Regions from separate parts of the Roseinatronobacter sp. NSM genome, predicted to be linked through region 3. Evidence: riboswitches for the same ligand, from Rfam matches in the RefSeq annotation. Region 3 holds a riboswitch; each other region holds the start of a gene.
What was found. A riboswitch is a leader RNA that binds a small molecule or an ion and turns the genes downstream of it on or off. The one in region 3 is predicted to bind cobalamin.
Positions count from the first base shown of each region.

Region 1: another riboswitch for cobalamin. It lies ahead of ACTZWY_RS01970 (TonB-dependent receptor plug domain-containing protein); the one in region 3 lies ahead of bluB (5,6-dimethylbenzimidazole synthase).
Region 2: another riboswitch for cobalamin. It lies ahead of ACTZWY_RS14835 (LLM class flavin-dependent oxidoreductase); the one in region 3 lies ahead of bluB (5,6-dimethylbenzimidazole synthase).

Region 1 is NZ_JBQTCF010000002.1:150,691-154,856, reverse strand. Features, by position in the region: gene ACTZWY_RS01985 (calcium-binding protein) at 1-92, shown strand, start outside; gene ACTZWY_RS01980 (FKBP-type peptidyl-prolyl cis-trans isomerase) at 154-582, opposite strand; gene trmB (tRNA (guanine(46)-N(7))-methyltransferase TrmB) at 768-1,505, shown strand; cobalamin riboswitch at 1,545-1,754, shown strand; gene ACTZWY_RS01970 (TonB-dependent receptor plug domain-containing protein) at 1,883-3,760, shown strand; gene ACTZWY_RS01965 (ABC transporter substrate-binding protein) at 3,711-4,166, shown strand, end outside.
Region 2 is NZ_JBQTCF010000028.1:41,505-45,670, reverse strand. Features, by position in the region: gene ACTZWY_RS14840 (ABC transporter substrate-binding protein) at 1-682, opposite strand, end outside; gene ACTZWY_RS14835 (LLM class flavin-dependent oxidoreductase) at 679-1,725, opposite strand; cobalamin riboswitch at 1,858-2,047, opposite strand; gene ACTZWY_RS14830 (hypothetical protein) at 2,103-2,363, opposite strand; gene hisI (phosphoribosyl-AMP cyclohydrolase) at 2,360-2,833, opposite strand; gene ACTZWY_RS14820 (CobW family GTP-binding protein) at 2,923-4,035, shown strand; gene ACTZWY_RS14815 (His/Gly/Thr/Pro-type tRNA ligase C-terminal domain-containing protein) at 4,035-4,166, shown strand, end outside.
Region 3 is NZ_JBQTCF010000037.1:16,160-20,325, forward strand. Features, by position in the region: gene ACTZWY_RS16810 (propanediol utilization protein) at 305-1,138, shown strand; gene cbiB (adenosylcobinamide-phosphate synthase CbiB) at 1,135-2,082, shown strand; cobalamin riboswitch at 2,154-2,353, shown strand; gene bluB (5,6-dimethylbenzimidazole synthase) at 2,396-3,136, shown strand; gene cobD (threonine-phosphate decarboxylase CobD) at 3,129-4,106, shown strand.

The DNA of each region.
Region 1 (4,166 bases), on a different contig from region 3:
TTGCAAATGTCGGCAATGCCCAGGGTCTGACCGCGCAGGATATTGCTTTGGTGCCCGTCTACCCTGTGGCAATGGGCATCGCGGCAGAGTGATATTGCCGCCCATGAGGCAAGCGGGCACCTGCACATCATGCCCGCTTGCAGTCCGGTAATGTCAGGCGACGGAAACAACCTCTACTGCGAAGGTCAGGTCCTTGCCGGCCAGCGGGTGGTTTGCGTCCAGCGTCACGGCCTGATCTGTCACTTCGGCCACGGTCACGGGCATCGCGCGACCATCAGGTGTTTGCATTTGTAGCATTGTGCCGGGGTCCAGCGGAATATCGGCGGGAATCTGGTCGCGTGGCACGTCCTGCCGGGCTTCTGGCTGGTAGTCACCATAGGCTTCGGCACAGGGAATAGTGACAGTTTTCTGGTCGCCCACGGTCATTCCGTCAATCGCGCGCTCAAGGCCCGGAATGATTGCGCCGGCACCAAGCTGGAATTCCAGCGGATCGCGGCCTTCGGAACTGTCGAAAACCGAACCGTCTGACAGGGTTCCAGTGTAGTGAATACGCACAGTTGCGCCCGCTTTGGCTTGCGTCATGGGATATCCTTCCGTTCGGGGGGGGGGCGGGTTTGTCAGAGGCGCGCAATCTCGCGCGGTTGCTCTGGGCTAGCAGAATCAAACATGGGGGTTTGTGCCCTGATTGTAAACCCATACGCCCAAGCGCCTTGACCCAGACGGCCTGCGCCTGCATACGGGCCGCGCAAAAGCCATGGATTATGCCAATGTTACCCCCCAATTCCCCCAAAACGCGCAATTTCTATGGCCGGATCAAGGGCAAGACGCTGAAGCCTGCGCAACAGCGCTACATACAAGAAGATCTTGCCGATCTGCGCCTGTCCGGCGTCAGCCCGCAGGACAACCCCGACCGCGAAACTGTGAACCCGCAGGTGTTTTTCGGGGATGCGCGCCCGCTGTGGCTGGAAGTGGGTTTTGGGGGCGGCGAACATCTGGTGCATCAATGCGCGCACAACCCCGATGTGGGCATCATAGGATGCGAGCCTTATATCAACGGTGTCGCCATGCTGCTGGGCAAAATCCGTGCTGCGGGCGTTGAAAACCTGCGCATATACCCGTGGGATGTGCGCGATTTGTTTGATGTATTGCCTGACCAGTGCCTTGAACGGGCGTTTCTGTTGTATCCGGACCCATGGCCAAAACAGCGCCACCACAGGCGACGCTTTGTCACGCCGGGGTATCTGGACGGGTTGGCGCGGGTGCTGAAACCGGGCGCGGTGTTCCGCGTGGCAACCGACATACCGGATTATGTGCGCCAAACACTTGAAGAAGTGCCGCCCGCGGGTTTTGATTGCCTGACACCGGCCCCGGCGGATTGGGTGCACCCCTGGGATGACTGGGTGTCCACGCGCTATGAACAAAAGGCCCTGCGCGAAGGACGCAATCCCCATTACCTGACTTTCCGGCGCAACGATACTGCGGTGCGCGACGCTGCCAACGGGTAACAGGTCGCAAAACGGCATTGTCGAATCCCCTTGCGCAAGTTAATGAAAGCCTACTTCGGTTCAGGCCCTTTCGGGCCTGAGAAAAGGGAACACGGTGCGCGCCTCCCCAAGGGGTGCAAATCCGGGACTGCCCCCGCAACTGTAAGCGGCGAGTGATGTCGGCAAATGCCACTGTGGGTCACACCATGGGAAGGCCCGGCAGAACAGCGACCCGCAAGTCAGGAGACCTGCCGAAGTGATCACCCTGTCCCGGCGCGGGTGGCGCTGCGGGTAACGGTTTGACCGTAGCGGTGACACTTTCGCCGTCTGCGGTGCGCCTGCGCCTGCCAGACATGTCATGACAGGATCGGTCCATATTGGGCCAATAGGTGTTGAAAATGCAAAACACACTCTGGCGACTTTTCGCCACAACCGCGCTGATTGGCAGTATCGGACTGCCGGCAACCGCCCAGCAAATCATCAATCTGGAAGAAATCACCTTTTCGGCGAACCTGACCCCCACGGAACTGGGGCGCAGCGGGTCCAGTGTCAGTGTCCTGACACGGGACCAGATTGACCGCACCGGCGCTACGTCTGTCTCAGATTTGCTGGCGGGGCTGGCGGGCGTAAGTGTCACGCAAACTGGCCCGGTCGGCACGACAGCAGATGTGCGCATCCGCGGAATAGAGCCGCGCTTCGTGTCCGTCTATGTGGATGGCGTGTTGATCAATGACCCCGGTTCATCCACTGGTGCGGTCGATTTTGGCGCGATTCAACTGGGCGATGTGTCACGCATAGAAGTGCTGCGTGGCGCGCAATCCGCCCTGTATGGCGGTTCGGCTGCGGCTGGTGTTGTCAATATTACCACGCTTCGCCCGGAAACCGAGGGAACCCAGCAAACTGCCAGCCTTTTGGCGGGCAGTTTTGGAACAGTCGTTGGACAATACACCTTGCGCCAGCGGCACGGCGCGCTGGACTATGCGCTAAGTCTGTCGCACAGCCGCGCCGATGGTTTTTCCGCAGCAGACGGGCAACCGGAAGCCGACGGCCACAAGCAAACACGGCTAAGTTTTTCCGCACGCTATCAGATTGACAATAACTGGTCTGCAGGCGCGTCATTCTTTTTGCAAGATTCATTTGTGGAATTCGATGACTGGTTGGCCGATGCCCCCCATGAGCAGGACCGCAAGGAATATGGCGGGCGGGTTTTTGTCGAATACGCCACCGACAGGTCACGCCAGACGCTGGAATATACGCATTATTCCGTCGAGAGGGAGCTGCGCGACAGTTTGCCCGGTTCGTTCACGGGTCGGCGCGACAGGCTGGCGTGGAACGGGCAAACCGACATAACCGATACGCTGCGCCTGCTCTATGGTGCGGATGTCCAGCGTGAAAATGCCATCGGGCGCACGGTGCCAGCAGGTGCGAAGGCAACCAGCTATGGCATATTCGCGCAGTCGGAATGGGCGGCGACAAATGATCTGGATATCGTGCTTTCGGGCAGAATGGACAGAAATTCGAACTACGGCAGCATCCCCACATTGCGCCTTGCAACGTCCTACCGCCTTGGGGATGCCGTGACCTTGCGCGCATCGCTGGGCTCGGGGTTTCGCGCCCCGTCCGTGGAACAGCGCTTCGGGATGACAGGCGGGCCATTCCCGTTTATGGGCAACGCCGCACTGGATGTGGAGCGCAGCCAGAATTATGAGATTGGCGCAGACCTGTCCTTCGGGAATGGGGGTGCGTTGTCGCTTACGCTGTTCCAGATTGATACCAAGAACCTGATTGATGATGTGTATTGCGTGTATGATCCTGTCGCCATGGCGTGTGCTGCAGGGTCGTTCAACACTGTGGTGAATGCCCCCGGCAAGGCGCGCAGTCGCGGTGTTGAACTTTCATTCGAGCAGCCTGTTTCCGACACACTGACCCTTTCGGCGAATTACACCTATACTGATGCGTTCCTGGCAAACCAACGGCGCCGGTCACGGGTGCCGCGCCATGATGTGCAACTGGGGCTGGATGCGATGTTGTCGGACCGTCTGCAAGGGCGGGTGTCTGTGCGTCATGTGGCCGACAGGCTGGATTTTCTGCCGAATTATACAACGGGGCCACTGCCGGATTACACAGTCGCGAACCTGTCCCTGCGCTATCAGATGACGGATCGCGTTGATTTGATTGGCAGGGTGGATAATCTGTTTAACACGCAATACCAACATGTTGCGGGCTATGGCACCTCTGGCCGGGCATTTTACCTTGGCTTGTCGTCGCGCTTTTAGGGCCATAGGCGCTGCCCTTGCCCTTTGGGCAGGGGTGGCTGCTGCGGGGCCACCTGAACGGGTGGTCTCTATCAATCTGTGCACGGACCAACTGGCCATGATGCTGGCAGGCCCCGGCCAGCTTGTGTCGATTTCGCGCATATCGCATGATCCCAACATGTCGGTGATGCTGGAACAGGCGCTGTCCTTTCCCATCAATCACGGTCAGGCAGAGGAGGTGTTTCGTCTGAACCCCGATCTGGTGCTGGCGGGGCAGTTCACGTCGCCTTATACAGTGGCGTTGCTGCGGCGGCTGGGGGTCAGTGTGGTGACCTTGCCTGTGGTCAACAGCCTTGATGCCATACCGGATGCCATTTTGCAGGTGGGCACAGTCTTGGGCCAGCCAGACAGCGCCAAGGCGCTGGTT
Region 2 (4,166 bases), on a different contig from region 3:
TATCGCCGAAGATATTCTGGCCGCCCGCGCGCGCTACGATGGAATTCAGCATCGTGTTGCCAAGCGCCGCACGCGGGGGGGCATCGCCGCCATTATAAATAAAGACATGGACCGGCTCGGCGCCCTGCAAGGCAGCATCGACAGCATCAAGTCGCGCCTGCAACCCTTCGATCAGCGCCTCGGCCCGGTCCGGCACCCCAAATATGGCGGCGACATCGCGTATTTCGTGCCACAGATCCGGGAACTCGAACCGGCCCAGATTGCACCCTTCGGTTGCGAGGCGGGTTTTGATACCCAGATCGTGCAACTGATCGCGTGTGTGCCAGCGTTCGGCAAATCCGTCTGGATATCCTGCATAGACCCAGTCCGCCTCGACCTCGATCAGTTGTTCGGTTGTGGCAATCAGCGGTGACAGGACAGGAATGGCACCATAGGCATCGGCGTATTCGGGACTGATTTCCAAGTTCCCCATATAGGATGTGCCCGCCATCTGCCCCTCAAGCCCCAGGGCCAGCATGATTTCGGTCGCGTTGTTCGACAATGTGACAGCCCGCTGGGGCGGTGCGTCAAAGACGGTCGTGACCGTGCAGTTGACATCTGCGTGCGGGAAACCGTCAAGGGCCAGCGCGGGCGTGGCCATGGCCATAATGGCCGCAGCCAGAAGGTGGGGTCTGAAACTCATGGGCAGGTGTCCTTTGTGAGGGTGGAAATCGTAAGAACAGGCAGCACCGTTGCTGCGAATAACCGCATCGCATCGCGCGCCTGCGGAACCGGGATCGCGCCATTGGCGCTAAAGAACGCGCGGATGGACCGCGTTTGAAAGCGGTCAGACAGTGCAAGGATCTGGGCCACGCAATCCTCGGGCGTGCCTGCAACGGCAAAGCCCTCCAACATCTGCGCGCGCGTGCGCGGCGCAGGCGGTGCTGTGCCGGACACCTTCGCCCGCTGCGCGCGGGTCACATTCAACCGGTGGGTCAGCGCATCCAGCCTATCCAATGCCGCGCTCCGATCACGGTCGACCAGCACATAGCGCGACAGGGACGACGCTTGCAGCGCGCGCCCATCCTGCTTCTGCCGGGTCAGTGCGGCGACATATGGGGCGAACTGGCGGCTTTCATTGGGTTCCAGCGAATACAGTAAGGGCAATCCCAGACGCGCGGACAGATCAATGCTGTCGCGCGAAACTGCGGCCATATAGATCGGTGGGTGCGGACACTGCACGGGCGGTGGACCGACCGAGACATTGCTGAACGACCAGAACGGGCTGTCGTGGGTGACAACCCCGTCGCCCAATGCCATGCGGATGATATCCAGCGCAGCATCAAAACGGAAGCGTGCCTGATCGGGGTCCAGCCCAAGGGTGCGAAAGGTTTGCGGATTGGTCCCCCGCCCGATGCCAACATCCAGCCGCCCGCCCGATTGCCGGTCAAGCTGCGCAATCTGTTCGGCCAGAAGAAGCGGGTGATACAATGGCAGGACAAGGATCGAAGTTCCGAAGCGCAGCCGTTCCGTTACGGCCAACACTGCCGCCCCCAGAAGCAGAAGCGACGGATGGGCCAGGTTGGCCCGGTCGAAATGAAATTCGTTGAACCAGATGCCACCGAAGCCCAGTGCATCTGCCTCGCGCACAAGTGCCATGATCTGGGCGTGATCGCCTAGCCCGTCACGGGCAAATCCGGCAAGGTCAATGCGGATATGGCGTTGCGCTACATCGGACTGGACCACATCGCACCCCGCATGGCCAATGGCCAGTCCGGGTCCGATCCTCGGGCCGTCAAAGCTGATGTCGCGAATGCATTGTTTGCGCGCGCGCTGTCGTCTGCCATGTCCTGCCTCCGGCCGGGCACCTCGCCGGCGGTTAGGGTTATGCCAACGGCAGGTCTCCTGGCTTACGGCTCGAATGGTTCGTGATCCCTTCCCGGCTTTGCCAGTGGTCTGATCCGAACCTTGCCGCCTACAGTTGCGAGGGCAGCTACAGCTACGGGCAATCCCCGATCCTGTATTCCCTATTAATCCGCTCACGCGGAACCTTGGCAGAGTTTGGTTAGCAAGTGGCGGGCGGTCTGTCCAGTGAGCAAATAAATGGAGCGTGATATCGTACGTCACGCTTTTAGCCCTGCCAAATCGGCTGCTGATACCTCGATAACGGGTCGGTGTATTACAAACACGCGGCGCATCAGGTCGAGCGACAGGATGGTGATCTGGGTGGCCGGGCCGGGGCAAGTCGGGTCACCGCATGTAATTTCGGTCACCGAGATCAGCGTGTGGGGACCGAATGCGCCGATCTCGCGCACCAGCCGCTTGATCCGTTGCACATGCCAGAGCAGCGCGGCCTTTTGTCTGAAATCGCTCGGAAGGCTCATAACTGTGTGGGGTTGGAGGCATCGCCATAAACGGCCACGGGGTCGAATGTTCGGGCCGTTTCGGTAAAGCGCAGCGCGCCGCCGGCATCCGGCCCGACCGGCACGGCGCGGTAGAAACACGACCTGTAGCCGACATGGCAGGATGCGCCGGACCCTGCGACTTCGACGCGCAGCCAGATCGCGTCTTGATCGTCATCGATCCGCGCCTCGATCACGCGCTGGACCAGACCCGAGGTCGCGCCTTTGTGCCACAGGCTCTGGCGCGCGCGGCTGAAGTAGTGTGCCTCGCCCGTCTGCAGGGTCAAGCGCAGGGCGTCGGCGTTCATCCAGCCCAGCATCAGCGCCTCGCCACTTCCCGCATCGGTGGTGATGCAGGGCATCAGCCCATCCTCGCCGAATTTGGGGGCAAGGTTTGACCCTTCCTCGACTTCTTCGACCGAAACGCGGGGGTGGAAGTGGAGTTCGCGCATGTCTGGTCCTTGTTTGATCTCTTGCAACGTAGAATGTTATATTATAACAATCATGCTTAGCCAAGACCCGCAACCCGAAAGACGCCGCCATGATTTCGACCCCGATCCCCGTAACCCTGCTGACCGGCTTTCTGGGTGCGGGCAAGACCACGCTTCTGAATCGCCTGTTGCACGATCCGACTGCGGGCCGGGTGGCAGTTGTCGTCAATGAATTCGGCGATGCGGGGCTGGACCATGACCTGATAGAGGAAGCCGCCGAGGATATCGTGCTGATGCCCGGTGGCTGTGTCTGCTGCTCGATCCGGGGTGATCTGTCCAAGACGCTGCTGTCCCTGCTGGCGCGGGATGAACTGGCCTTTGACCGCGTGGTGATCGAAACCACGGGGTTGGCAGATCCCGGCCCGATCCATCACACGCTGCTGGTCGATCCGGTGCTGGCCCCCAATTATGCGCTGGACGGCACTGTGACGGTGGTCGATGCCGTGCTGGGGGTGGCAACGCTGGACCGCCATGCCGAGGCACAGGCGCAGGTCGCAATGGCCGACCGGATCGTTCTGTCGAAGCGCGATCTGGCGGATGCGGCTGGCTTTGCTGCGCTGGAGGCGCGTCTTGAACGGCTGAACCCCGGCGCGCCGCGTATTTTGGCCGATCAGGGCGTAGTGCCCGCGGGCAGCTTGTGGGGCCTTGGTGCCATGCGCAAACCAATGGCGCCAGATCACGCGCTGGCATGGCTGGCCCAACCTGCGGCGGACCGGCTGGCGGGGCTGTCGGGCATGACCGCGCCAGCGCCCAAGCCTATCGACTTTGGCGCGCCCTCGCACCACGCCACCGATGACCGGATCACCACGGCCTCGATCACGCTAGATGCCCCGATCCCCGCCGAGGTGTTCGATTTCTGGCTCGACACGCTGATTGCGCTGCGCGGGGCGCATATCCTGCGTCTGAAAGGGATCGTGCATATCAGGGACGTCCCGCAACCCTTCGTCTTTCACGGTGTGCAGCATATTTTTGAACCACCCGTCCCGCTGCAAAGCTGGCCAGAGGACGACACCACCAGCCGCGTGGTCATTATCGCACGCGACATGCCGAAATCCGATCTGGACGAAAGCCTGTCGCTGCTGACCCTGCCCAAGCTGCCCGGGGCGGAAGATGCTGCAGGACTGGCGGGCATGACCGTCCACACGCTGGGGCAGCCGTTCTGATGGCGCTCAACCTGTTCAATTCGATGGGCAGGCAGGTCGCGCCGTTTGTACCGCAGGATGCTGGCCATGTGCGGATGTATGTCTGCGGGCCAACGGTATATTCCTATGCCCATATCGGCAATGCGCGGCCC
Region 3 (4,166 bases):
TGCCGGGATTGGCGCGCAGCCCCAACAAGTTTGGGGGCCAGCCCCCAACGCGCTGCGCGCGTTTCCCCCGGGATATTTGAACCAGAATGAAAGCCTTTGCGCACGATAGTCTGTGCGCTCTCGAGCGGGCGCCACGCCTCGGGCTGATAAAACAGGGGAGACGTGGCGCTTTCACTCTGGACGGTCATCGGGATCCCTCCCTGTACCGCAGGGTCAGTATCGTCGAAACGGGTTAACAAATGGTGCATTTCAATCTGGCCCAAATATCCCCGCCGGAGGCGCAGCTTGAAGGCGGAAAACGCCCTTGCGGGACGCAGGCGACATGATCTGTCGCGGGATCAAGGTTGACGGCCATTTCGGGGAGTGGCTGCAAGGCAGGCTGGGGCCGCGTGGTCCGGTTGTGCTGATCACGATGGCCTGTGACAAGACCGGTGTTGTGATGTCGCGCCATGTCCCCAGACCCGATGACGGGCCGAGCTGGGCCTTGCTTTGGGCGCAATACCCCGCCGATGTGATGCACAGGTTCGTGTCTGTATTGCAGTTGCAGGTTTGCCCTCAGGTGCGGGCAGTTCCCTGTATGGCGGCCGGATTGGGCACAGGGGTATCCACGGCCAGCCTGATCGGGTTGGCGCGGTTTTCGGGGTGGGTCGGGCCACCGCAGGATCTGGCGCGGGCGTGTATTCTGGCAGAGGGGGCCTCTGATCCGCTGATGTTTGCTGAGCCTGACACTGTGCTGTGGGGGTCACGCGATGGAACCATCCACGCGCATTTGCCCGCGCTTCCACGCCATGAGGTGATTGGCGGGTTCTGGGGCGGCGCGTGCCGGACCGATGCTTTGGATGATGATTTTCCCGACATTTCCGACCTTGTGGTGCAATGGCGGGGCGTGGATCATTTGGCGGGGTTTGCAGCCCTTGCGGCCGAAAGCGCGCGGCGCTGCCTTGCGCGGCGCGGCCCTTTGCATGACCCCTCGGCGAGGGTCGCTGACAGGTTGGGGGCGCTGGGCTGGAACATGGCCCATACGGGGGCGGCGCGGGGGTTTATTTTCGCGCCCGGCACCATTCCGCCGCAGGCCGCTGATGTCTTACGCAAGGCCGGGTATTGGGGCATCATTCAGTTTGAGGGGGGCGCGAGATGACATTCGCTGCGATGATGCTGGTGGCGATTGCGCTGGATGCTGTGCTGGGATGGCCGGACGCGCTGTATCGCAGGATTGGCCATCCCGTCACATGGATGGGCGCGGCCATCGGGCGGCTGGAGGGGCTTTTGAACGCACCGTCGGCCAGCGCGCGCGCGCGCAAGCTGCGCGGTGCGGGCGTGGCGCTGCTGGTGATTGGTGGCAGCGCGGCGCTGGCCGGGCTGGTGCAGGGGGCGCTGCCGCCCGGGGTTTGGGGCGCGCTTCTGGGGGGGGTGCTGGCCTGGCCGTTTGTGGCATTGCGCGCGATGCATGATCATGTCGACGCGGTCATCGTGCCGTTGCAGGCTGGTGATCTGGCGGGCGCGCGCCATGAGGTGTCCATGATCGTGGGCCGCGACCCGACCCATCTGGACGCGGCGGGCGTGGCGCGCGCGGCGGCTGAAAGTCTGGCGGAAAACACATCTGATGGCATTGTGGCCCCGGTCTTTTGGGGTGTCGTGGCGGGGGTGCCGGGGATTGTGGCCTATAAGGCCATCAATACGCTGGATTCGATGATTGGCCATCGCAGCCCCAGATATGCCGCTTTTGGCTGGGCGTCGGCGCGGATTGACGACCTTGCAAACCTGATTCCCGCGCGCATGACGGGGGCACTTTTCGCGCTGGTGTCCGCACGCCCGCGCGCCGCGCTGGGCTGTATGCTGCGCGATGCCCGCCTGCACCGGTCCCCCAATGCGGGATGGCCGGAAGCCGCGATGGCGGGGGCGCTGGGGGTGCGGCTGTCGGGGCCGCGCATCTATGATGGCGCGCAGACGCAGGACCCATGGGTAAATGGCGCCTGCCCGGACCCTTCGGCCGCGGATTTGCGCAGGGGGCTGGCGCTCTATCGGCGCGCGATGGGGGCGATGACGGCGCTGGTGGCCGCGCTGGCGCTGATCTGGCTGTAGGGGCGCGCGCACATCCGGCGCCTTTCCATGTCATGCACATTGAAAACCGGTTTCCCCCTGCGCGAATGCGCGTTACCAAGGGCGGGTCTGGTGTCCTGACCCAAAGGCCATGCTGAGGGAAGGGGAGAATCGGGAATGCGGTGAAATTCCGCAACGTGCCCAACGCTGTAAGGTGGATGGCGCTGCAACAGGTCACTGACCCTGTGGGGTTGGGAAGGCGCAGTGGCCGATGAACCCAAGTCAGAAGACCGGCCAGACGCAACCGGATGTCCCGCTGGTCAACGGGCGTCGTGTCTGTGACAGGGGAGATGTCATGCAGCCACCCACCCAGCCCGCGCCCGCGGGCCCGTTTTCCAGGACCGAGCAAGCCGCAGTTTACCGCGCGATATTCACAAGGCGCGATGTGCGCAGCCAGTTTACCGACCGGCCCGTGGATGACGCCACAGTACTGCGGTTATTGAACGCCGCGCATCATGCGCCGTCTGTGGGGTTCATGCAGCCGTGGAATTTCATTGTGATTCGCAGCGCAGCGGTCAAGGCACAGGTTCAGGCGGCCTTCGACCGCGCCAATACCGAAGCCCTTGGCATGTTTCCCGCGCAGCGCCGCGCGCTGTATTCCAGCCTGAAGCTGGAAGGCATTGCCGCAGCACCCGTCAATCTGTGCATCACCTGTGACCGGACACGCGGGGGCAAAGTGGTTCTGGGGCGCACGCATAATGCGGATATGGACATTTATTCCACAGTCTGCGCGGTGCAAAACCTGTGGCTGGCGGCACGCGCAGAAGGGTTGGGTGTGGGCTGGGTCAGCATTTTTCACGACTCGTGTTTGCGTGCCATCCTGAACCTGCCCGAACATGTGGTGCCTGTGGCATATCTGTGCATCGGGCATGTGACGCAATTATATGACATGCCCGAATTGCAGGCGAAGGGGTGGCAGGACCGTCTGGAACTGGATGATCTTGTGTTTGCGGATGGCTGGGGGAATGCGGGCCTGCCAGACATTGGGCCACACACTGGCCCCGGCCCGGCCACAGGCGGCAAACGTGATGCGTGATCATGGGGGAAACATAGACGCGGCCATCGCGCGCCATGGCGGGGCGGATTGGATTGACCTGTCAACAGGGATCAACCGTCGCCCCTATCCTGTGCCTGCCCTGCCCGCGTCGGTCTGGCACGGATTGCCAACGCGGCAGGCGCAAAATGCGCTTGTTGCGGCGGCGGCACAGGCATGGGGCGCGGACCCGCGCCTTGCGGGGCTTGCCCTTGGCGGCGCGCAGGCGGCAATTCAACTTGTCCCGCATGCGCTGCCCACCGCTGGACGACATGCCCGTGTGCTGTCGCCCAGCTATAACGAACATGCCGCCTGCCTGCGCGCCGCTGGCTGGAATGTGAGCGACAGCGCGTCGCCGGAAAACATGACAGGCGCGGATCTGGCTGTGGTGGTCAACCCCAACAATCCCGATGGCAGGTACTGGCAGCCCGAAGACCTGCTGGCACTTGCGGGCAAGGTGGGGTTTCTGGTGGTAGATGAAAGCTTTGCCGATGTTATGCCGCAGCTGTCCCTGCTTTCTTGTGGCGGCGGGGTGCCCAACCTGCTGATTCTGCGGTCTTTTGGGAAATTCTACGGCTTGGCGGGGCTGCGGCTTGGCTTTGCCTTCGGGTCAGGGCAGATGATCGCGAAGCTTGCGGAGATGGCAGGTCCCTGGCCAGTATCCGGCGGGGCAATAACCGTGGGGTGTCACGCGCTGCGGGATGTGCCATGGGCGCATGCCATGCGCGCGCAACTGTCAGCGGATGCCATACGCGCCGATAATCTGGCGCGCAAGGCGGGCTGGCGTTGCCTTGGCGGTACAGATTTGTTTCGCTTGTATCACACGGCCAATGCTACAGAAGCACGCGACCAGCTTGCGAAACATCGCATCTGGTCGCGGATATTTCCCTATTCTGCGCATTGGCTGCGCCTTGGCCTGCCCGGACCGGAAACGGAATGGGACAGGCTTGAACGCGCGCTGACATCTGCTTAGGTGCCCGATGCCCGCGATTGCGCGCAAATGCACGACATCGCGGGCACATTGGTTCCCGCA